2 linked regions of the Bdellovibrio bacteriovorus str. Tiberius genome follow. The protein of the gene in region 2 interacts with the protein of the main gene of each other region in a pairwise test. Links are inferred from orthologs where the notes say so. Each region holds a gene or a part of one and is shown on either strand. Other genes may lie near its edges. The genes, in order: BDT_RS06620 and grxD.

Evidence for each region.
Region 1: the proteins of grxD (region 2) and BDT_RS06620 interact in binary tests that used the Escherichia coli proteins (3 or more experiments, as listed by UniProt). The link is inferred for Bdellovibrio bacteriovorus str. Tiberius from one-to-one orthologs.

What each region holds. Positions count from the first base shown.
Region 1 is NC_019567.1:1,373,577-1,385,563, forward strand. Bases 4,429-7,173 are described here. They hold BDT_RS06620 (BolA family protein), read left to right. Parts: upstream 4,429-5,508; coding sequence 5,509-5,838; downstream 5,839-7,173. Other genes in these bases: BDT_RS06610 (ParA family protein), read left to right, coding at 4,429-4,905; BDT_RS06615 (hypothetical protein), read left to right, coding at 4,918-5,505; BDT_RS06625 (hypothetical protein), read right to left, coding at 6,197-6,457; ettA (energy-dependent translational throttle protein EttA), read left to right, coding at 6,661-7,173. Also shown: BDT_RS06585 (ATP-dependent helicase), read left to right, coding at 1-945; BDT_RS06590 (PAS domain-containing protein), read left to right, coding at 1,076-2,440; BDT_RS06595 (RluA family pseudouridine synthase), read right to left, coding at 2,441-3,127; BDT_RS06600 (hypothetical protein), read right to left, coding at 3,124-3,534; BDT_RS06605 (hypothetical protein), read left to right, coding at 3,652-3,906; more of BDT_RS06610, read left to right, coding at 3,976-4,428; more of ettA, read left to right, coding at 7,174-8,331; BDT_RS06635 (DUF4010 domain-containing protein), read left to right, coding at 8,458-9,180; BDT_RS06640 (beta strand repeat-containing protein), read right to left, coding at 9,177-11,987. UniProt on the Escherichia coli protein: Transcriptional regulator that plays an important role in general stress response. Has many effects on cell morphology, cell growth and cell division. Acts by regulating the transcription of many genes, including dacA (PBP-5), dacC (PBP-6), ampC and mreB.
Region 2 is NC_019567.1:2,974,831-2,986,875, reverse strand. What follows is about bases 4,741-7,543. They hold grxD (Grx4 family monothiol glutaredoxin), read right to left. Parts: upstream 6,394-7,543; coding sequence 6,088-6,393; downstream 4,741-6,087. Other genes in these bases: BDT_RS14155 (LTA synthase family protein), read left to right, coding at 6,762-7,543; BDT_RS14160 (BolA/IbaG family iron-sulfur metabolism protein), read right to left, coding at 6,408-6,623; BDT_RS14170 (YgaP family membrane protein), read right to left, coding at 5,880-6,086; BDT_RS14175 (FAD-binding oxidoreductase), read right to left, coding at 4,741-5,868. Outside these bases: BDT_RS14190 (sigma-54-dependent transcriptional regulator), read right to left, coding at 1-304; serA (phosphoglycerate dehydrogenase), read left to right, coding at 415-1,620; BDT_RS14180 (fibronectin type III domain-containing protein), read right to left, coding at 1,623-4,349; more of BDT_RS14175, read right to left, coding at 4,483-4,740; more of BDT_RS14155, read left to right, coding at 7,544-8,699; BDT_RS14150 (CBS domain-containing protein), read right to left, coding at 8,740-9,153; BDT_RS14145 (DUF4337 domain-containing protein), read left to right, coding at 9,279-9,887; BDT_RS14140 (PilZ domain-containing protein), read right to left, coding at 9,884-10,570; BDT_RS14135 (cyclic nucleotide-binding domain-containing protein), read right to left, coding at 10,572-11,714; BDT_RS14130 (HNH endonuclease), read left to right, coding at 11,825-12,045. UniProt on the Escherichia coli protein: Monothiol glutaredoxin involved in the biogenesis of iron-sulfur clusters.

The sequences.
Region 1 (11,987 bases), 1.6 Mb from region 2 along the record:
TTGATTGAGTCCTCGTTGCGTCGTGCGAACGTGCCTTATCATATCTCGGGCGGCACTTCGATCTTTGACCGTCGAGAAATCAAGGACCTGATGGCTTATTTAAAGCAAGCCCTGGCTCCGAATGAAGTGTCCCTTCGTCGTATCATCAACGTGCCTTCGCGCGGGATTGGTGACACTTCCATTGAAAAACTGAGTGAATTTGCACTGAAAAAACGTATCAACTTTGTCGATGCCTGCCGTTTCTGGCAAGAGGCGGGTGTGCAGGATAAAGCCGGCGCTGCGATCGATGATCTGATGATGTTCATTGAAAATCTTCCGAAAAACATCCTCGATTTCCAGGTGGGTTCAACCCCTGGGGCGAAGATGGTTCAGATCTTCCAGGATATTGGTTACCGTGAATACGTTTATGGAACGGCCGCAGATCCGACCAGTGCCGAGAAAAAGTGGATGGTCGTGGAAATTCTGGGGCGCATCCTGGATTCTTTCCTGGGTCGGCGTTCCTATGATGTTGAAAACATCAAGTCCTTCGTGGACTGCATGCTTTTGCGTGATGATCTGTCCGAAGAAGAACTGGAAAACAAAGTTCAGCTGATGACCTTGCACGCTTCCAAGGGACTTGAGTTCCCGGTGGTGATTTTGGCGGGCCTTGAAGAAGACCTTCTGCCGCACAAGAATCTGGGATCTGACATCGATGAAGAACGTCGTTTGTTTTATGTGGGCGTGACCCGCGCAAAAAAGCGTCTGGTGATGTCGCGCTGTCAGCAGCGCAAGAAGAACGGCGCCGTTCGTCCGGTGGCGCCTTCACGATTCCTGCTGGAGCTTCCTAAAGAGCTTTACACGGAATTCCCTCTGGGAGCTCGACCTGTGGTCGGGCAAGAACGCGAGGATTTAGTGGCAAGTTTCCTGTCCAAGCTTGATAGTAAACTTGGGACCGCAAAGAAATAAGCGGTTTCCTCTCAAGATCTGAGTATTTTTTAATTTAATGTCTGAGCATCTGTCACTTTCGTCACTGAGAGCTAAGGATGCTCAGTAAAATGCCGATCAAAAAAAGTAATAGTTTTTTTGAGAGGTTCCCATGAAACGTCCAACGCCCACTCAGTCTGAAAGCCCCTTTGGCTTCGATGAATTCTTTTTCTCCACTACCGACAAACGGGGCGTGATCAGGTACGGAAACGATGTCTTCGTGCGTGTCAGCGTTTATCCGAAAGAAACCATGCTGGGGGCCCCGCACAGTCTGATTCGTCATCCTGACATGCCACGGGCCGTGTTTAAGGAATTCTGGAATTTCCTGAATCAGGGAAAAGCGGTGGGTGCTTATGTGAAGAATCTAGCCGGTAACGGCAGCTATTACTGGGTCTATGCTTTCGCGTTCCCGATTGGCGACGGATACCTGTCCGTGCGCTTTAAGCCCTCTTCCGAACTGTTCTCGGTCGTGCAGGGGCTTTATGCCGACGTTCTGGCTTTTGAGCAGCAAGAGCACAGCCTGGAGGAATCACATCAGTATCTGCTGGCGAAAATCCAGAAAGCTGGCTTCACGGACTATGAAAACTTCATGATGAAAGCCGTCATGGAAGAACTGAAGTCCCGCGCCGCGCAGGTGCTTGAATCAGAAACACGCTCGTCCTCGGCTCACGGTGCCGGACAGATTACCGCCGTCACCAGTTCCGCCACTCGTAAATTGAATGATGTCTTTGATAAGCTGCGGGATTTTCAAGGCGCCAATCAAAGCCTTGATGGTGCCATGGGCCGACTGGATCAGGGGTTTCAACAGCTTAAGTTTATTTCTATCAACATGAAAATTGCCGCAGCCAAGTTCGGTGAGATGGCGGCAAGTCTGGGCGTGGTTTCTCACGAGTTTTCGGTTTTGTCCGGTACGATTGAAAAACATCTGGGCGGACTTGCGGGCTTTGTTCAGGAGCTGTCGGGTGTGATTCAGAAGTGTGTGTTGCGGGCGGCGGCCTTGAATGTGCAGATGCTGATGGTGGACTTCTTTGTCCGTGAATCCATCGCAAAGCTGGCTTCATCAGAAAATGCCTTTGACGAAATGCTGCAGAATCAGAAGGCCTTTTCAGATCTGTTTGCCCAGTATTGCCAAAATCTGGATAAAGAGTTTTCTGAATTGAAGAAAAGCCTGTCTGCGATTTCCTTTGAAATGCTGGAAGTCGCCAAGTTTGTTACCGGCCTTGAAGTGGTTCGTCAGATGGGGGCGATTGAATCAGCCCGCACGACCGAGATCAAAAACAGCTTCACGCACTATCTGGAAGCCATGGATGATTTTATTCAGTTGCTGCGCGAAAGCACCGGCGAAATCGGCCGGGGAGTGACATCGCTGACTTCAAATTCCGAATTCATAGTGTCCTCGATTCGAAATATTTCTGGCAACGTGGATCAGATTTTTGCTCTGGCCTCTTCGTCGCAAGAGCAGCAGAAGGCCGGCTAATCAGCCTTTCAGCGCTTCTTTGAATTCCGGCGGCAGCGGGGCTTCAAAGGAGTGCTTGTACCCATTAATCATGACAGTCATACGTGCAGCGTGCAGAAACATGCGCTTGGTCTGATAGATGTTGGCCATGCGTTCGTTGTACTTGGGCTCGCCATAACGAGTGTCACCCACAATGGCATGACGGATCAGAACACTATGCTTGCGAATCTGATGCTGACGTCCGGTGATCAGACGAACTTCCACGAAAGAAAAATACTTGTTGGCTTCAAGGACTTTGTAAAGTGTGCGGGCTTCCACACGGTCTTTTAAAAGGCCTTGTGGATTCTTGCGTCCTTCGGCCTTGTCGGAAATAGGTGTGTTCCATTCCTGCCAATCGGTGCTGACGGGCAGTTCGCCGCGCAAAAGTGCGTAATAAGTCTTTTCAACTTTGTGTTCCTGAAACTGCCCGGAAAGATTGGCAGCAGTTTCGGCATCCAGGCCCACCAGCAACAAGCCGCTGGTTTCCTTGTCCAGGCGATGCACGGGGTGAATGTCCTGATAGGTTCCCGGTGTCAGTTGTTTTTTTAAAAGCGTGCGCACATCGGGTGGGTCATTGTGAACAGAAACGCCCGAAGGTTTGTTGATCACCAGCCAGTGTTTGGATTTTTCAAGGATGGGGATTTGGATCGGTGCAGGCGGGCGGCTCATGGGATCTCCTTCAGGATATCCTGCACCAATTCCTTGGGCAGATCCTGAGTGCTCAGTGGACTTTCAAACAGGGCTCTTTCTTTACGGGAGATCGCCAGTGAATGCACGGAAATTAAAACAATCAGATTGAACAGGAATCCGCCCCAGCTCAAAAACAGGAAAAAAGTTCCCATCAGCAGGATGTTCTTTTCATAGGCTTTCAGATTCTGCTCTTCGGCACCCTCAATGAAGGGCTCGACATCCGAGCGGGACTCGCGCCAGTAAAGTCCGACCTTTTGCAGGTTGTTTTGCAGCTGTCGGTAGGCAGGGGAATTAACCTTTTTTCGGTGCATCCACAAGTGCAGTCCGGTGACGGATGCCGAGGGAATCCAACCGATGACATAGGCGGCGGCAAGTTCGGGTGCCATAGAGGTCCTTTCAAGAGCTTTTAAAGCATATTCCTGTGGTTGATTCTTAGCAAGTCTGGGCCCGGGGGTTTGAGGCAGCAATGGGTTGCGGGGCAAAATACAACAAGGGAGGTTTCTATGAATCCGAACATCAATGAGTTCCTGAATTTCCTGGATAAAGAGGACGACACGGATTATGGCGACTTCAAGCGCGAGGTGGATCTGCATTTAATGCAACTGGCAGAGTCCATGCGCCCCCTAACTAACGAGCAGGTCCTGCAATTGCGTCGAATGCGCGAGCAATTACTCTGGTCTTATAAAGACGATATCGAGGAAATGCGCTCCCTGCTGAAGCAGGAGGTCAGCCACCTTGAGGATTTTGGACCTTCCTAGGTTTTTCGCGCTGCGTGTTTCCAAGCGGAAAACCCCCTTGTACGCTTGAAGGACTGACGGAGGTCCTTCATGTCCACTTTGGCGCAACAGGAGTTTTGCATTACTCTCAGCGATTTGGCCTCGTTCATGGAGATTCCTCCAAATCAAATCAAAGCCAAGGCTGAAAAAACTCTGCAACGAAAAATTAAATCCCCGTGGCTGCTTCCCGAAGAAGCCCGTCAGTTGTTGCTGGCTGAAGGTTACAAATATCCTCACAAGGTGATTTCCATCCAGATGCTCAAGGGTGGGGTGGCGAAGACCACATCCGTGCTGAACATGGGCCTGCGAGCCGCGATGTACGGAGCACGCGTGCTGTTTGTGGATTTGGATCAACAGGCCAATTTGAGTTTTGCTTTGGGTGTCGAGGACGAATCCCTTCCTGTTTGGGTGGATGTCGTCGAAAAAAAGAAAAGCATCGACGAGTGTGTGCGCTTTATCGAGCCGCATGTTGATTTGATTCCGTCCAGCCTGAACAATTCAGTTTTGGACCGGGTGTTGCTGAACTCCAACCGTAACTGGTCTTTGGCGGTGAAATCTCCGCTGGAAAAAATCAAACACCGCTATGACCTGATCCTGATCGACACGGCTCCAGCCCTTAGTGCCACGAACACGGCCGTGACTGTGGCTTCGGACGAGGTGATTTTGCCGGTGAATCCGGACAAGTTCGCCTTTATGGGGCTGCAAAAGAACCTCAGCGAACTGGAAGACATCCGCAGCGACTTCAGTCTGGAGTTCTCGCGTAAAGTTCTCTTTACCAAGTTCGATGGACGTGAGAAGTTCAGTCATGAGCTTTTACAAAAGTGCATAGAGTCTTTTGAGGACTCGCTGATGAAAGGATATATTCGAACATCAGCCGAGGTGAAAAATACCGTGCGCTCCGGTAAAAGTCTTTATGCCGGAAAGTCTCCGATCAAAGCTGACTATGATTTTGTAACCCGCGAAATGTTGGGATTTGTTTAAAAGGAAGTAAACATGCCAGAGATCAAACATTACGACGCAAAGAAAAAGCATCATCATCCAAAAAAACGCCGTCCTCATCACGAGGCTCAGGCTGAAATCGACGAAGCCGCTGAAATTCGTGGTGACGCCGAAGAAATCATCGACGAGGCCCACGCTTCTATGAACGAAGCCCATGCCACAATGGAAGCCGCGGATGAAATCAACACCGAAGCACAAAACGAAGGTGTGAAAGTGGACGAAACCATGCGTGAAGCCAAAAAAATGGTTTCCGAAGGTGCGCCGATTTACTCGGAAGACACTGTGGATTCTGACATTCACCATGCAGAAGAAAAAGTTCACCTGGAATTCTATGGCAGTGAAGTGATCCGCCAAAAAGCCCCCAAAGTGATGGAAATCGCCGACACCGTGGCTGACGAGTGGAAAAAAGACGGGCAGTTTGAAGGTTTGCCAGTCGGAAACCCGATCGCCCAGATGGCCGCCGCAAAAGCTTTGCGCACAGCCAAGGATGTTGATAAGAAGCTTGAAGAAAAAGGCGTCTATGCCATGGCCAAAATGGGCATCGACCTTATCAAATCCAAGATCGAGAAAAGAAATCACTAGAACATGTCCCGAGAATCCCGTATCCGCGAAATCCTAAACCAGTCCCTGGCTCCAATCGAGCTGGGGGTTGAAAACGAAAGCCACATGCACTCGGTGCCCCCAAACAGCGAAACTCATTTCAAAGTGCTGGTGGTATCAGAAGCCTTCGAAGGCAAATCCCGCATCGACCGCCAACGTATGGTGAACGATCTATTGAAGTCGGAACTTCAAACAGGCCTGCATGCTCTCACGCAAAAGGCTCTAACGCCGACCGAATGGGCGTCCCAAAAAGACACTCTGAACTTCGTTTCCCCAGAATGCCTTGGTGGCAGCAAGCACGATCGTCGTTCTTAGGGCGAGGGTTTTGGCTGTGGCTTGGGGCTGTCTGAAGCTCTGGGGCACGCCGTCCGGGCTCAGTTGCCGCCGCCTTCGGCGGTTCGCGCCATCGTGGCGCCGGCAAAGGCCCCTGCCGCTTCAAACATCCCCAAGCCACAGCCAAAACTGGCCAGCACAACGATGAGGCTCCCTTGAGGCTTCGCCTCCGAATTAATCAAATTGGAGCATGTGTGAAAGCAAGAAGGCATGTTTAAGAAAAGACGAGTTCGAGCAACTTCCCCTCCTAATTCCTTCGAAGCAAAATTGCCTTAAGGGCCGGGTTCTCCCAGCTCTTAAGGCAATCCCCGCATCAAAGACAAAAGGAAGTGAAAGGGAATTATTCGTCGAATTGATTCAATTTGGATTTAAGCTCGCCCAGAAGGCGTTTGACTTCCTGCAGCTGTTCTTCGTCCGGAGAAACCTTGTTGGCCGCTTCTTCAGTCAGAGTTTCCCAGGTGTTCAGGGCGTGCTTCAGGTCAGAGTTCAGGTTGCCGAACAGGGACTTTTTGGACGACGGCTCACGCTTCTCCGGTTTTTCCGGGGAATTCGGCGTGTCAGTATTCGAATTTTGCTGCCGCTCTAGGTTGCCGCCACTCATTAAATGCTTATTTCTGTCCGTAATTTAAGCTCAGTGCTTATTTTTTGTGCCGGAAAACCGGCTTTCTATCAGAAGCGCATCCTGCGCTAGGGGCGATAGTGTGATAAATGGAACTCCATTTGACAAGCGTTTTCGGGCTGGTAAATTACTTCGTTTATAGACGAAGTCAGGGCCGAATCCGGTCTTTTTAGGAGTGTGACGTCATGTCTCAAGAGATTATCTACACAATGAAGGGCGTAAGTAAAGTATATCCTCCACAAAGATATGTGTTGAAGGATATTTATCTTTCTTACTTCTATGGCGCCAAGATTGGTGTTTTGGGTCTGAACGGTTCTGGTAAATCCACTTTGCTCAGAATTATGGCAGGCGTGGACAAGGACTTCCTGGGTGAAGCTTTCCCTTCCAAGACAATGAAAGTCGGCTATTTCGAGCAAGAGCCTCATTTGGATGATGCACTGACAGTGAAAGAAAATATCTTCGCTGGCATGGGCGAACTGCCGAAAGTGATGAAAGAATACAACGCGATCAACGACAAGTTCTCTGACCCGGATCTGGATCCGGACGAGATGAACAAACTGATCGAAAAACAGGGCGCGCTTCAGGAAAAACTGGAAGCCCTTGGTGCCTGGGACGTCGATCAAAAGATCGAAATCGTGATGGACGCTCTTCGCTGTCCAGATGGTGATCTGGCGGTGACAAACCTTTCCGGAGGTGAAAAACGCCGTGTGGCTTTGGCCCGTTTGATCATGTCTGAACCAGATATTTTGCTTTTGGATGAGCCAACGAATCACCTGGATGCCGAATCGGTAGCGTGGCTTGAACAATATCTTTCCAAGTTCCCGGGAACTGTTATCGCAGTTACGCATGATCGTTACTTCCTGGACAACGTGGCAGGCTGGATCCTTGAGTTAGATCGCGGTGAAGGTATTCCTTGGAAAGGGAACTATACCTCCTGGTTGGAACAAAAAGACAAGCGTCAGGCGAACGAAGCCAAAGACCAGGCTCGCAAGGCCCGTACTTTGGAAAAAGAATTGGATTGGATCCGTCAGGGCGCGAAAGCCCGTCAGGCAAAATCCAAAGCTCGTATCTCCAACTACGAAAACCTGCTGAAAGAAGCAACGCCTGAAAAAATCCAGGAGATGTCCATCTACATCCCGCCAGGACCTCGTCTGGGCGATATCGTGGTGGAAGCTCATGGAATCACCAAAGCCTACAACCACAAAGTTCTTTTGGATGACGTGAGCTTCACGATTCCAAAAGGGGCGATCGTGGGTGTGATCGGGCCGAACGGTGTGGGTAAATCAACTTTGTTCCGCATGATCACGGGCAAAGAACAGCCTGATTCCGGCACATTCAAAGTCGGTGACACCGTGAAGATCGCCTATGTTGACCAGACTCGTGAAACCTTGGATCCGAACAAGTCCATTTACGAGGAATTGTCCGGTGGGGCTGATGTGATCCAGTTGGGCACGCGTGAAATCAATGCGCGTCAGTACGTTTCCTGGTTTAACTTCTCGGGTTCTGATCAGCAGAAAAAAGTGGGTCAGTTGTCCGGTGGTGAACGCAACCGTGTGAACATGGCAAAAATCCTGAAAGAAGGCGCGAACTTGTTGCTTCTGGATGAGCCGACGAATGATCTGGACGTAAACACCATGCGTGCGCTGGAAGAAGCGCTGCTGGAATTCGGTGGATCTGCTGTGGTGATCTCGCACGATCGTTGGTTCCTGGATCGCGTGTGCACGCACATCATGGCGTTCGAAGGTGATTCCAAGATTGAATTCTATCCTGGAAACTTCACCGAGTATGAAGAAGACCGCAAGCGCCGTCTGGGCGAAAATGCGGGACCAAAACGTATCCGCTTCAAAATGGTTTAATATCTGATGAAAAATCAGTGGGTGAGGGCAGGGTTATTCCTGCTCTTTCTTTTTGGCGCATCGAAGGTGGTACCGGCCGGTTCCATCGATCCCTGGGGGCTGTTCCGCCCCCAGAAGATTCTATTTATGTTCTTTGCTCTTTCAACACTGCAGGTGATGGGAAAGGTGTTGTCTTCCTTTGTCGGTCACCGCGCCGGAATGCTGATGACTGGTTTTCTTGGAGGCATGCTTTCAAGTACGGCCACCACGGTGCGACTGGCCAAAGACAGCCATGACACCGAAGGCTCCCAAAGTGTCAGGATGGCCGCAATGCAGGCGGCGATTCTGGCTATGCTGCTGCAGGCGATTGTGCTGGTCGGTGCAGGCAGTATCGCGGCCCTGCAAGTGGTGTCAGTGCATTTCCTGGCACTATTTGTAATAACAGTGGTGATGATCATTGTTCTATGGCGACGACAAAGCCGCCCGCGACATATTGCGACCGGCCCGGAAAAAATTCTGGATGTCTGGGAGTCACTGAAGCTGACTGTCTTTATCGTTCTGATTTTAGCCGCCAGCCGGGGGGCTCAAGCCTGGATGGGCAACGACGGTTTGATGGCATTAACCTTTGTGGTGTCGTTGTTTGAAGTTCATGGGTCATTGATTTCCACAGCCCAGCTTTTGGCAGCGGATCAGGTGGGGCTTGCTCAGTACGAGCGACTTGTCGAGATGTCCTTGCTGGCAAGTTTTGTATCAAAAATGTTTCTTATCTCCATCATGTCCAGTGCCCCATTTAAAAAGAGGGCACTTTTAAGTCTGATGCCCGCTGTACTGTTTTTGGTTTTGCATCTTTTTGGCTGGATTCATATTTAGTTCTGGCACATATATACGACACGAATATCGTAAATGGCATTCCCCGCGGCAGCGACGTCTGTAGAGAAGCCAAATCCACCATTCGCATTGGCAGAGCATGATCCGGGGCATCCCGGATAGACGGATTCATTTGGACCTAACGCAGAAACGTTACTTTCCATGCCCGTAAGAACACTTTTTGAGATGTACCCAACACAAGTTGCATTGGGAACCCCGTCGGTACATTCCGCGGTAATCCAGTTATGAACGTTGTAAGCTGCGACAGTTGTCCCTGTCTGAGTGGCGTAAGAGCAGACGGTCATTCTTCCAATCGGAGCGCTGGTTCCGATTTTGACGGCACCATTGACTTCAAGTTTTGCAGTCGGGTTCGTCACTCCAATCCCCACATTTCCATTGTGGTTGATCACCATTTTTTCAGAGGATCCCGAAGAGCCATTGTTCGTGGTCTGGAAGGTGATTTTTGCACCTCCGGCTGATGCCGTGTGAGTCTCTGTCGCATAGAAATTGACAGCGGCATTGCCGCCACTCTGGTATTGTGTGCCGTTATAGGCAAAAGCTGTCAGGCTGGTGATTCCCTGTCCGCTGATGACAGCCGTGGGAGATGCCAGCGTCCCGGCGCTTTGGTAGCCCGAGAATGTAGCCATTTCTATTGCGCTGGAAACAAGGGTGGCAACGCGGCCGCCGACATCGGTGCCTTCGCCGACGGCTTGAATGCCTGCTCTATGCGGATGAACAGTCGACGAAGGTACGCGGGTTGCGACCTGTAAAGGCACGGTGGGCGCGGTCGTTCCGATTCCCACGCTTCCAGAGCCAGTGATTCGCATGCGTTCGGAATCAGTTCCGGCGGCCGCTGTATAAAAACGCAGATTCCCGTTCACCGCGGTTGCAAAGTCCGTTTCCGCACTGGAAGAAATTCGTGCACTATAAGCATGGGTTGCGCCGTCGTAAGCGCGGAAAGCCAGCGTACCGATGGTGTCATTGGCAAGCGCCGGATTTCTGGTGGTGGTGGTGCCGCGTGAGCGGACCAGACTGATCTGGGGCACAGCGGTTTCAGAGTTCACGGCCTCCATAAAGATATCATCGCCATAATCAGTGCCATCACCAACGATGTGCAGTTTGCGGGTCGGCGCCGTCGTGCCGATCCCCATCATGCCCGAGCTGTCCATGCGCATGCGTTCAGTGCCGTTCACGCTGAAGCCCAGAATGTTGGTGGCGGAGAACATTCCCGTCGTGGTGTAGCTGCCGAAAGCATATGTTGGGTTGGACGCTCCGTAAACCCCACCACCCAGGCGCATGTACGGAGCATAGCTTCCGTTAAGTTGCATGACGTTGTTGCTAAGATCCATGACAAGACTTCCGCTGGAAGTAAATCGCATGATCCCGCCGTTGTTCGAAATCCCGGTGTTGGTGTTATTGGCGAAACTGATGGAAGGAGCACTCCAGGTGCCATCTCCGATAAGCAACTTGCCAGACCCACTGATGTTGTAAGTGGCCATGTTCAAGTTTGCGGTGGCCGTGTGATTTCCCAGATTGTCACCCACAGACGGAAGCAAAGCTGCCGGAACTTTCCCGGTGCCATCAAGTTCCACCAGATTGCCGGCCGCAGTGCCAAAGTCCTTCGCTGCGGCGGTTCCCAGTCCTGAAACCTGCGTGTTGCTGATTGCGATGTCGGCACAAGTGAACGTGTCGGTGATTGCACTCCAGTTCAGGGTTTTGTTTGCGGTCGCACAAGCTGCGGGCATTTGGGTGTTGCCAGTGACGGTTGAGCGCAATTGGCCAAAACCCACGTATTGCACTTTCCATTTCGTGGCATCATGAACCAGCATCTGGCCGGTCAAAGGAGTTGTCGTGTCTATCGCCACACCTTGGATTTTTTCAACCTTGGTGTTGCTAAGGCCCGCAGTTGAGGTCACATCGCCGGCGACATTGGCGTAATCTGCCGCGGCCATATTCGAACCACTGGTCACAAGACCTTTGGCGCTGACCACAACGCGGTTGTAGGTGCCAGCGGTCACACCCGAATCATTCAAAGAAATAACCGGAGCCGTACCCCCGGAACTGGCCAGGGGAGCGGAAGCGGTGACGCCGGTCACGGTGCCGCCACTGGTGGTCACGGTTGTCCATGACAATTTGCCAGTGCCGTCGGTTTTCAACAGCTGCCCATCGGTGCCGTCGGCCGCAGGTAATTCGTAACTGGAATTTGCGCTTAAGGCCGGGGCTTTCAGTTCTACATAATTCGAGCCGGAATACACGCGGATCCCGCTGGAAGTCTGAATCAGGCCGCTGGTGTTGATGGCCGTACTGCCGCCGATGGTGCCCGATGTGATGGCACCGCCTGACACTTTGCCGGCTGTGGAAATAGTCGCAAGCTTGGAATCTGCAATCGCCGCCGAACCGGAAATGTCCTCGTTCAAAATCGTGCCGTTCACGATTTTGGCCGTGGTCACCGTGTCGTCGTTCAAAGTCACAGTGGCAGCAGGGCTTCCAGAGGAAGACACTGCACCTGTCAAAGAGGTGATCGCACCGGCAGTGCCGGCATTGTCATCTGCCGGTGCCCAGTTCGTACCGTCAAATTTCAGTACTTTTCCCGAAGCCAGGCCGGAGTTCACCACCGGTGTGCCTTTGATGCGATCCACAGAGGTCGCACTTTGAGTGCCTGAAACATCCCCAGTCAAATTGCCGGTGAAACCCGCGGCACTGCCGCTGATGTTTCCGGTGACGTTGCCTCCGGTGACGGTGGGGGCCGTGCATTCAAAAGTGCCGGCAGGGGCGATGTGACGCAAATAGCTGCCAGCTCCGCAGAAAGG
Region 2 (12,045 bases):
GCGCGCCGGCTTTAAGGCAGCTTTCCATCAGGGGACGGCTCAGGTCCCCGGACATCGCGACGACTTCCAGTTGATTGTTGTGCTTGACCAGCTTTTCGATCACCGTCGGACCCACGGCTTTGGTAGAGCCCGGCTCCAAATGCATATCGACGAAAGCCGCATGATAAAAACGCTCGTACTGAATGGCTTCCAAAGTGGGAGCTGAGAAAACCTTCCAATGGTTCGGCAGGGACAGCTTCAACGACTGATGGATCAGTGGATCATCATCGACGATAAGTAGAGAGAATACTCGAGTTGTTGCCATAGGACTTTAGCATACCCGACGGCCCTTAATTAGCCATCATTAGCACGCCTCGTCACCGTGAATAGTGACGAAGGACGGGAACAGAGTTACCATTTTCTAGTGGAGGCCCTATGAGCGCTCAAAGAATCTTGTTGGTTGAAAACATTCACACCGTTGCGAAGGAAAGGCTGGAGGAAGAAGGCTACAAAGTCGATCTGATCACACATGCTCCTTCCGAAGACGAACTGCTGAAACTTCTTCCGAACTATGATGTGCTGGGGATCCGTTCTAAAACGGAAGTCACCAAAAAAGTTCTGGATTCCAACAAGCATCTGGTCACCATTGGCTGCTTCTGTATTGGAACAAATCAAGTGGACCTTCTGACCGCGCGCGAGCGGGGTATTCCGGTGTTCAATGCTCCTCATTCCAACACTCGTTCCGTGGCGGAACTGGTCATCGCGGAAATGATTTCATTGTCCCGTCAACTGGGCGACCGAAACACCCAAGCTCATTTGGGCGAGTGGGTGAAGTCTGCCGTGGGTTCGAAAGAAGTCCGTGGCAAAACATTGGGGATCGTGGGTTATGGTCACATCGGAAGTCAGGTCAGCATTCTAGCTGAATCCATGGGCTTGAAGGTGCTGTTCTATGATGTACTGAAGAAACTTCCACTGGGGAATGCCATGGTACAGAACTCGCTGGAAGATCTTTTGCGCAGTTCAGACTTTGTGACCTTGCACGTGCCTGAAACGCCGGAAACGAAAGACATGATCGGTGCGCGAGAACTGTCGATGATGAAAAAAGGCAGCTTCCTGATCAATGCCAGCCGCGGCACCGTGGTGGTGATTGAAGATCTGGTAAAGTCCCTTCAGGAAAAACATCTGGGCGGTTGTGCGATCGACGTGTTCCCGGAAGAGCCGGCTTCCAACAAAGAAAAATTCAAATCCCCATTGCAGGGAATTCCCAACGTGATTCTGACCCCGCACATCGCGGGCAGCACCGAGGAAGCCCAGTATGCCATCGGTCTTGAGGTGGCGGAAAGCTTCCGTCGTTATTTGAAAATTGGTTCTTCGCCGGGGGCAGTGAATTTCCCGAATGTGGATCTGCCAGTGAAGCAGGGGACATCGCGTATTTTGAACGTCCACCGCAACGAGCCGGGGGTCTTGGGTGAAATCAACGGTTTGATCTCCAAAGCCGGGGCCAATATCGAAGGTCAATATCTGTCGACGGATGAAAAGATCGGTTATCTGGTGATGGATCTGCATTCCAGTCAGGCGCACACGCTGGCGGCGGATATCGAGAAGTTGTCCCGTTCCATCCGCACACGTGTGGTTTACTAGATTTAGTTGTTCTGAGTGGCCAAAGCTTTGATTTGGTCGTTCGCAAGTTCCTGATTCCAGATCAGGATTTCTTTCGTAATGCCGCGAATCGGATTGCTGGCACCAGCTGTCCCGCCGGCAAAGACATGCAGGGGAGTTCCTCCAGCCGGAGCAGCATAGGCCGTCATATTCCCGGTGGCTCTTGTTGCAGCGGCGGATGCTCCCACCGTTGCCGTAATCACATCTCGTTTCATCGTTGAAGTGTTGACCACAAGGGCAAGCCCCCGTTCGCTGGCGCTGCTTGCTGCTCCTGTCGTGGTTTCCCAGGTGTTGCCATCAAGGGCCGTGAGGCCCAGCCAAGTGCCGGTGGTGCCGGTGTTCTTGCTCAGATGGAATCCGGATCGGGAACCAGCTTCATGTGTTCCGTACGAGAAAAGCTCTTTAAGCACACTGTCGGCCGTATAGAAGAAATTCATATAAATCGTGTTCGCGGTGGACGCCGGGAAATTTGGCACCGTCAGCGCATGGGCTGCTGTGGAGGTGGTGATATTTAAAATCCCCGCCGTCGTAATGCTGACGTTGGGCTGATAGGCCGCCGTTGTTTGGACAGCATCAATGCCGTTGCCACTTTGATCATACCATCTTACCAGGGTCGGCGTGCCGCCGCTTCTGAAAGTGTCGAAAGCGGTTTTATTCACCAGGCCGTTGCTGTCAAAATAAATGTCTGCTTCAGCATTGTCGGCTGTGCGACGAACACGAATGGCCGGGCCGCCGTAAGACCCGTATTTTTTCCAGGAATAGATTCTTTGCGCCGCTGGCAGACGGTACACACTCAAGTTCGTCGTGGAGCTGGCCTGACCGTCAGAAACAACAATGGAAACCGTGGCAAATCCGGAAGAGCCTGCCGCCGGAGTGACAGAAATATTGCAGTTTAATCCGCTGCCGCCAATGACGATATTTCCCTGCGGAACAATCGTGGGATCGGAAGTCGTCGCAGTCACAGAGCTAGCGCAATCCACGTTGTCTTCGGGATCAGGATCAGCAATGGTGAAATTACGCGTGGTGATGCTGTTCAGGGCGGCAATCGTTGTGGTCAATTGCCCTGTCCAGGTCAGTGTCGGTGGATTGCTGACCGGAGTTCCCGTGCGATTCGTCGATGTGGTGGTTCCGTAGGCGTTCACAGCTTCAACCCGGAAATTGTACAAAGTTCCGTTGGTCAGACTTTCAATCACATAAGGGGAGGTGGCAGATGCCGAGGCCACGGTGGTCGGCGGATTTGTGGTGCCGTATTTCACGGTGAAAGAATTTGCGCCGCTTCCGCCGGTCCAGGTCAAAGTTGCTTTCTTGTTCCCCATGGTCGGTGCGCCAAAAGTGGCGGCGACAGGAACGGCAAGGCTGCAGGCAATGTTGCCAGTGGCAGGACCGGTGCCGACAGAATTGATGGCTTCGATCGTGTAGTTGTATGTCCCGCCGGAAAGCCCTTCTTCAGAGCATGTTCTGGTGGCGATATTTTCGCAAATCACTACATTCACACTTGGATTCACAATACGGCGAACGGTGTAAGTGATGGGTGGAGCCCCGCTGGCGGGCGGCATCCAGTTCAGCGTGCACTTGCCGATCTCTGGCACGGTCACAGTCGGCGTCAAGGGAACCGTTGGAGGAATGTTCGGGGTGGCGCTAAGCGTGTTGGTGGAAATTTTCGAACCCACCGCATTTGTTGCCGTCACCGAGAAATAGTACGGAACCATGTTGGTCAGACCGGTGACGATGTACGGGGATGTCGCCGTGGTTGAGGCCACTGTGTTTATAGTGCCGACACTGGTTCCATAACGAACGGTGTAGGCAGTCGCAAGACTGCTGGCTTCCCAAGTCAGGGTTGTACGGCCATCACCCGGCGTCGCGGTCAGCATTTGGAATGCTCCCGGCAGTCCGACCGGGCAGGACACCTCACTTGATTTGGCTCCAGTGCCAGAAGCATTTGTGGCTTCCACGGTATATTGATAGTTGCCTGCGGCGATGGTTTCTTCACAAGCCAGAAGGGGAGTGTTGGTGCAAACAGCCACATCGGTGCCCGGACCTGTCACACGACGGACCGTGTACACGAAGGGCGCTGTGCCAGTGGCGGGAGCTTCCCAGGTCAGCGTGCACTTCGTGGAAGCGGCGGTCGCCGTCAGGTTCAGCGGTGCTGTCGGCGGAGGACTTGGTGTGGCAGACAGGGTGTTTGTCGAAGTGGCATTGCCAACCGAGTTCTTGGCGATGACAGAGAAATAGTAAGTCGTGCCGTTATCAAGTGTGGATACTGTTTTCGCCGTGGTCAGTGAATTTCCGGCCGAGGTTGTCATGCTGCCTGCGCTGGTGCCATACATCACCGTGTAAGAGGAAGCTTCGGGGCTGGCTTCCCAGGTCAGAGCCACCTGGTTGTTTCCAGGCAAGACGGTGAGCAGGGCAAATTCGCCCGGAGCGCCCATGTACGGATAGCTTTTCTCAGAGGAAGAATCCACTGTACCAATTTCATTGCTGGCAGTGACGCGGAAGTAATAAGTCGTTCCCGGCACAAGGCCGCTTTCAATCACAACCGGGGACTTGCTGGCTTTGATTGAATTGGTATAAGTGCCGGCAGTCGTTCCGTATTTTAATTCGTAAGAAGAAGCACCTTTGGAAGTGCTCCAGGAAACCAGCAGCTGGTGATCAAATCGCTGAATGGTCGCAAGGTTGAATGCGCCCGGTGCTTCGGTGGAAGGTTGATCCAACGGATCTTCTTCGCCCAAGGGTTTGGTACACGAAACGCACAATAAAAATAGAAGAAGTATTAGCTTACGCACAGCCCTTTCAGTCTATCAGTGCAGACTGGAAAGAGCCATGGGTGCAGGTCCTAGGGTGGGTCTAGATAACTTTGCCCGGATTGATGATGTTGTCCGGGTCGAAGACTTTCTTAATTCCGCGCATAAGCTGGATTTCAGCTTCAGAGCGAGTGTAATTCAGGAAGGTCTTTTTGGTCAGGCCCACGCCGTGTTCGGCAGAAATGGATCCTTTGTACTTTTTAACTGCATCAAAGACCATCACGTCGACCTTGCGGCATTCTTTGACGAATTCTTCCTTGGTCATGCCCTCTGGGCGCAGGATATTGATGTGCAGATTCCCGTCGCCAATGTGACCGAACCAGACCACTTCCCAGTTCGGATAAGCCTTGGACAGGACCTGGTCCAGGTCTTCCATGAATGGCGGAACTTTGGAAATCGCCACGGCGATGTCGTTTTTGTATGGGGAATATTTCGCCAAAGATTCAGAGATGTCCTCGCGGTATCTCCAGAAGGTCTTGGCTTGAACTTCGGATTGCGAAATCACGCCATCCAGAACCCAGCCTTCTTCAAGGCACTTTTCAAACACGCCCAAAGCGTGTTCCTGGTCCTGTTCGTTGCGGGTTTCAACTTCCGCCAGAACATAGAACGGGCACTCGGTCGCCAGCGGAGCCGACAAACCTGTGCTGTCCAAAACTTTGCTCAAAGCTTTGTCTGAGAACATCTCAAACGCCACCAGCGGAGTTTTGGTTTTGAATTCCGCAAAGATTTTCATCACGGCATCAAGCCCGGTCACACCCATCACCAGAACATTCATTGGCGGGGGATTGGCAGCAAGCTTGATGGTGGCTTCAGTGATAAAGCCCAAAGTTCCTTCAGAACCGATGAACAGATGGCGCAGATCATAGCCCGTGGCATTTTTCACAAGGCCGTTGTTCAGCTCCAGAACTTCACCGGTACCAGTCACCACAGTCAGACCCACAACCCAGTCACGAGTCAGGCCGTAACGAACGACTTTGATGCCTCCGGCATTGGTCGCGATGTTGCCACCCATTTGGGAAGAACCGCGTGCCGCAAAATCCACCGGATAGAAAAGCTGTTTGGAATGCGCGAACTGTTGCAAAGCCTCAGTCACAACACCCGGTTCAATCACCACGGTTTGATCCACGGAATTGAACTCTTTGATTTTGTTCATTTGATCAAAAGACACGACCACTTCGCCTTGGGTGGCGACCGCGGCGCCGGAAAGACCGGTGCGGCCCCCGGAAGGAATCAGAGCAATTTTGTTTTGACGGGCCCATTGAACCAGCGCAACCACGTCAGCGGTGGAGTGAGGAAAAACAATGGCGCTGGCTTTGATATCGAAATAGGTTGTCCAGTCCCGGCCCCAGTATTTCAGACTCTCTTCGTCGGTTTTGATTTGGTCTTTCTTCAAGATGCTTTCAAGGTCGCGGAGAGCTGTGGTGGACATGGGCTACAATCCTATTCTTCGTTGATCGGGCGGTGATAATCTTTCAGAGTTCTGATTCTAAAGAAAGCATAGACGGGACACAAGCCCCAAGCGGCCGTGATCAGACCATAGACCCCAATGTACGCCCAGAAAGGACCGCCTGCCACAGCGTAAGCGGTCAAACCCACGCCGAACAGAAATCTTAGAATGCGGTCCCACAGGGCGACATTGCATCTCATGTTACTTCAGAAGTTCCTGAAGTTCACCGGACTGGTACATTTCCATCATGATGTCGCTGCCGCCAACCAACTGGTGGTTGATGTAAAGCTGTGGAATTGTCGGCCAGTTGCCGTAGTCTTTGATGCCCTGACGGATTTCGTCGTCATCAAGTACGTTCACATCGTGGAACTGAACGCCCATATCCTGAAGGATTGCGCATGCACGTGCAGAGAAACCGCACATTGGGAACTGTTGGGTCCCTTTCATGAACAATACGATTTTGTTACCTTTAACAATCTGATCAATTCTTTCGTGTGTCGTTGCCATTTTAACGGTCCTTTTTATGATTTAATCTTAGTCTTGATTGACAGGGCATGAACCTCGCCGGTCTTCAATTCTGGACCAAAGCAAGCCATCACGTTCTGGTGCTGCTGAATGCGGGACATGCCGGCAAATACAGTGCTTTCCACGAATACTTCCCAGTGATCCTGAGTTCCGGTCAGATCGAAAACTTCGATCGTGGATTGAGGATAATGCTTCTCTAAACGTTCTTTCATTTGTTCTGCTGTCATAGAAGGGGAAACTAGCAGAGGGGCCTCCCTCTGTCCAGCCTTCGCCAAGGCAGAGGACTCGTCACGCCAAAGCTTTAGCGACGGCGGATTGAATGACGCGCGCCGCCAGTGTACTATGGGCCCATGTTTGGACCGTCCTACCGCCTGATTAAGATATTCTCTCTGGTATTGCTGACTGTGCTCTTCTATTTCTTCGCAAGAGCCGAGTTCCTTATTTGGAATTGGAGTTTATTCAAAAACAAACCCGCCCAGGACATTTTGTGGTCCTTTATTGTGGGTCTGCGCTTTGATGTGGCGGCCATCCTCAGTCTGACGGCGCCTTTGTTGCTACTGGCTTTTGTGCCGTGGCCGAAGGCCTGGAACGGACTTTGGGCGACAGTGACGTGGGTGGTTTTCAGTATTTTGCAGGTGCCCTTCCTGATTCTGAACCTGGGCGACACCGAGTTCATCAACTTCGTCGGCCGCCGCTTCACTTTTGACAGCCTGTTTGTGGTAAATGAAATCCCCGGCAAAGTCTGGAACTTCGTCAGCAGTTACTGGCTGCTGTTCTTGGTGAACACCCTGATTGTGCTGTTGTTCGTGCTGCTGGTGCGCAAGGTGACACTGGCAGGTTTTGAGAAGCTGCAATGGAGCGGCAAAGATGGAAAAGAAAAAGCCAGGCTGTGGCTGGCTCATGGTTTCCTTTGTTTTGTGGCGCTGGCGATTTCGGTGATCGGTATCCGCGGGGGGCTTCAGGCCAAACCCGTCAGTTTTGTGAACGCCAACGTTTTCACTGCGCCCTTGCTGAATAATCTGGTGCTGAATTCCACTTTCACGTTTATCAAAAGTTACGGTGCCAAAGGGCTTAGCAAAGATAAATACTTTGAAGACCAGCACGAAATGCTGTCCCTGCTGAATGGATCTTTGCGTGGCTCCCTGATGGAAGGCCGCCGCCCGAAGGCCCCGCAGAATGTGGTGATCATTATTCTTGAAAGCTTCGGTGAAGAATACATCGGTCCGGTGAACGGCAAGTCCTACACTCCGTTTTTGGATTCTTTAAAAGCCAAGTCGCTTAGCTTTGAAAATGCCTATGCCAATGGCCGCCGTTCCATCGAAGGGGTGGGGGCGATCATGGGTGGGATTCCGGCGCTGATGAACGAACCGTTTATTTCCTCGCACTTTACCTCGAACTATTTCCTGGGCTTGGGCACGCTTCTGACTCCGGCGAAATATTCCACGAGCTTCTTCCATGGCGGGCACAACGGGACCATGTACTTTGATTCCTTCATGCAAAGTGCCGGGGTTGAAAAGTACTTCGGTGCGCGTGAATACGGTAACGGTGCGGATGATGACGGTGTCTGGGGCATCTGGGATGAACCATTCCTGCAATGGATGTTGACCCAGGTGGATCAGTTGCCACAGCCGTTTATGACTTCAGTGTTCACGCTCAGCTCGCATCAGCCATACAAGATTCCGGCTCAGTATCAGGACCGTTTCAAAGAAGGCCCGATCGAGATTTTGAAAACGGTGGAATACACCGACTTTGCTCTGGAAAAGTTCTTTGCCGAAGCCGGGAAAAAACCGTGGTTCAAAAATACGCTGTTCATTGTGACGGCTGATCACGCGTCCATGCACTATCGTCCCGAATTTGAAAACGAGCAGGGCAGCTATCGCATTCCTCTGTTCATGTATCATCCGGGTTACAAGTTCCCGGAAGTGGATACAAAGATGGTCGTGCAGCAGATCGACGTGTTGCCGACGGTTTTGGATTTCCTGGGGATATCAGACAAGGATCAGAACTATCTGGGAAGTTCTATTTTCATTCCGGGTGACAAGACCGCGGTGAACTTCATCGATGGTCGCTATCTGCTGTTTGCAAAGGACTATTTTGTGCGTTGGACTCCGGGGCATGGAGATCCGCAGATGTTTGCCATGGCCGACCGTGCGACCGAGCACGAGATCCCGGCCGATCAACCCGGCACCTCGCCGCGCCGACAGGTTCTGGAAAAAAAGCTTAAAGCCACCATCCAGTATTTCAATGAAGGCATGTGGGATAATAAGCTTTATTATCCATCAAAATAACGAAACATAAGAAAGGACCTCATGCAGAGGTCCTTTTGTTTTAGTGGGATACGTTGGACAGGATTTCGTGGGAAAGACTTTGATCGCGGGCCTTGCTGGCGATGTCACCCAGGCTGAGCATTCCCACCAGTCGTTTGCTTTCGTTGATCACCGGCATGCGACGGATTTTCTGGGACGCCATCATTTCGCCCACTTCCAGCAGGTTGTCGTCTTCAAAGCAATATTCAATGCCCTTGCTCATGCATTCGCTGACTTTTGTGACGTTGGGATCCAGGCCCTTGGCAACCACTCGCAGGGTGATGTCGCGGTCGGTGATCATGCCAATCATCCGGTCGTTTTCCTCGATGGGCAGACAACCGTAATCACCTTTCGCCATCATCTCGGCGGCTTCGCGCACGGTCCGTTCACGGTTGATATACTCTGCACGTTCATGCATGACGTCTTTCACTTTCATGGAAAACTCCTTGTTGGTTTGTCTAATGATATTTCTTTTGCTGAAACCGCAGAGGTGTATTTTGTCATTCGTGTGCTCAGGAAAAAGTTGACTGACACAGATGGAATGCTTTTAAATCTTTCGTCATGTCAGACGATAAATCTTCCAATTTTGAAATTCGTTGTGGTGTTGTGATTGCTGTTTTTGCGGCGGTCATGGCGGTGAGTGATCTGGTTGCGGGCAAGTACGGGGATGATGAGATCATCGGAACCAATGAAAAAGCCGCAGCTTACATGTGGTACCAATCCAAAAGCGTGAAGGAAACGCTGGTCGAAGGGGAAAAATCCCTGCTGGAAAGCCTGAAGCACGCCGGGGCCCTGAAGCCAGGGACCGAAAAAGCCATCGACAGTCATCTGGTCACTTTGCAGAAACGCATTGTGCGCTATAAAAAAGAAAAGAATGAAATCCTTCGCGGGTCGCAGACCGTCGGCCAGGACAACTGGGTTCAGGACATCAATGGCGAGATGGGTAAAATCATCGGCGCACAAGAGATGGAATCCCATCTGGCAACTTTGTCGGTTGCCGGGGATCGTTTTGATATGTCCAGTTTGTTCTTCCAGCTGTGTCTGGTGCTGGGGGCGATGAGCTTGATTCTGAAAAAAGAAAGCCTGCAAAATGTGTTTTTTGCAGGCATGTGTGTTTTGGGAATGGTCGGCGCGGGAGTTTCCCTGTGGGCCTACCTTGGTGTTGCTTAACCCGTGCGACGGAAATAGATATCGCGTTGCAAGTCTGTGAGGGAAGCCACAATCTTACCCTCGCTGGCATTGGCCATGTGATTGAACTCAACGCCCAGAACCAGCGTTTCATCATTCTTCACGCGGATATTTTTAATAAGGCCCTGAACCACGATCGGGTCACGGTCGCCCAGGAAAATTTCGGCTTCCACCAGGTCTTCCAGATGAAGATTGGCTTCGGTCTGTGGGATTTCAACGGCACAGCCTTCCGTGGATAAATCCAGCAGACGGCAGGTGTGTGAACACACGGACTGATTCAAATACGTCACCACGAACTCGGCGGAATAATCCGCCGGGATCACATAGCGATAGTTTTTTCTTTTTTGCAGATGGAACAGGTTCAGAACCGTCAGGGTGATGTTGGTTTCGTTGATCACCGGGTGGGTTTCAAACAGGTACTTTTCACCTTTGATGGAAAAGCTGGCGGTGAACCTTGCAGAATCCTCGGTGTTCATGGCCGTGGATTCTGGCGGGTGGCATTTGATCTGCAGTTTGTCGTTCACGCCCATGGTGCGCAGGGTGATGCTGCGATCGAACTTGTCTCTAAGGACGATCGTTTCACCGCTGTTCACCAGACGTTGCAACAGGGTCTGTTTTTCGGCTTCATTGTGAATGGCTTTAAAAACGATCAGGGATTCACTCATGTTAAGCCGCCGCAGTCATCTTATGGCCACATTCGTGGCAGAATTTGGCGCCGGCCTGAACATCGGCACTACAAGCCGGGCAGGCAGGACCACTGGATTTTTTCTTTGGTTTTTCTTCTTTTTCGTCCATGTCGACGAAGCCTTTTTCATTCCATTTTTCAATCTCGCGCAGCATCTTCCAGCTTTGCAGGATTGAACGGAATTCTTTGACTTCAAACTGCAGGACAACGCCTGTGCCGGCATTTTTACGCTTCATAAAGACGCCTTTGCCTTCCAAGCGGGCAAAGTGGTCATTGTTCAGATTGATGCCGATTTCCTCTTTGCAGAATTCGCTGAACTTCGCAAAATCAGCACCCACGATGCCGAAACGGTCGGGCTGTTCATTTTCTGAAAGTTTCAGAATCGCACCCAGCATCTGCACGCACAGCTCATCGACTTTCAAAAGGTCGGATCGGCCGCCTTTGAAATAGTAGTATTGATAGAATTCGAAGAAGCTTTCCACCAGGCCCAGATCCAGGAAGTGAACCTTCTGAATTTCTTCCGGTCCATCCGGGTTTGTCGGGTCTTTGCCCATTTCGTACAAAGCCAGTTTTAGTTTCACCAGAATGTTGATGGCTTGTTCGATACGTTTCGGGGAATCTCCCATCACGCGCTGGCAGTATTGCTTCATCATGTTCCAGTCCACAATCACGCGACCGGCCTGGGATCTGTCACCCTTGTGATTGGCTGTGTGGAAGATCGCGCCGTACACCTTCGCCACCTGATCTTCAGGGCAAGGGGACGAGTCTTTTTCCAGCTTGCTGGAACGAACATCATTCATAGCCAGGCGCAGACGGTCTGCCAGGGATTTGATGATCACCTTCAGCATTTGTGGCGCGCCTTCGTATTGCTGTTTCAGAGTTTCAACCGGAATTTCCAGCACCTTGGTTTCAGTGGTTGCAACAGCCGACGTGGGGTGAGTGGCTTGCCCCAGAATCACCTGATCACCAAGAATATGAGAAGAACCCAGTTGGAAAAGGTCGATGGTTTTCTTGCCGCGGATCAGACATTGATTCGCACCACCGGATTGGATCAGATAAACGGCCGTAATTTTATCGCCGTCTTTATAGATCACTTCGCCTTTTTTAAAGGTTTTTACAGACATAGCATCCCACTCCTTAAAGAAATCACATGGTTATATCGGCTGGAAAGGGCCTAAAATTGAGTTCAGTCAGGGGCTTGCGAGGTCCAGTTTCATACGTTATAACCGGGGCAATGGATTACTTCTTTTCGGCGGCTCCTCCGGAGCATCAAAAACGTGAAAAAGCCAAGGCTCGCGAGCTGCGCCAAAGCCAATGGTGGAAGCAGGAGCTGGGCAAAGGTCTGTGTTATCACTGCGGTGAACGTTTCAAACCGGCCGATCTCACAATGGATCACCTGATCCCGATCGCCCGCGGGGGCAAATCCAACAAGAACAATTGCGTTCCGTCCTGTAA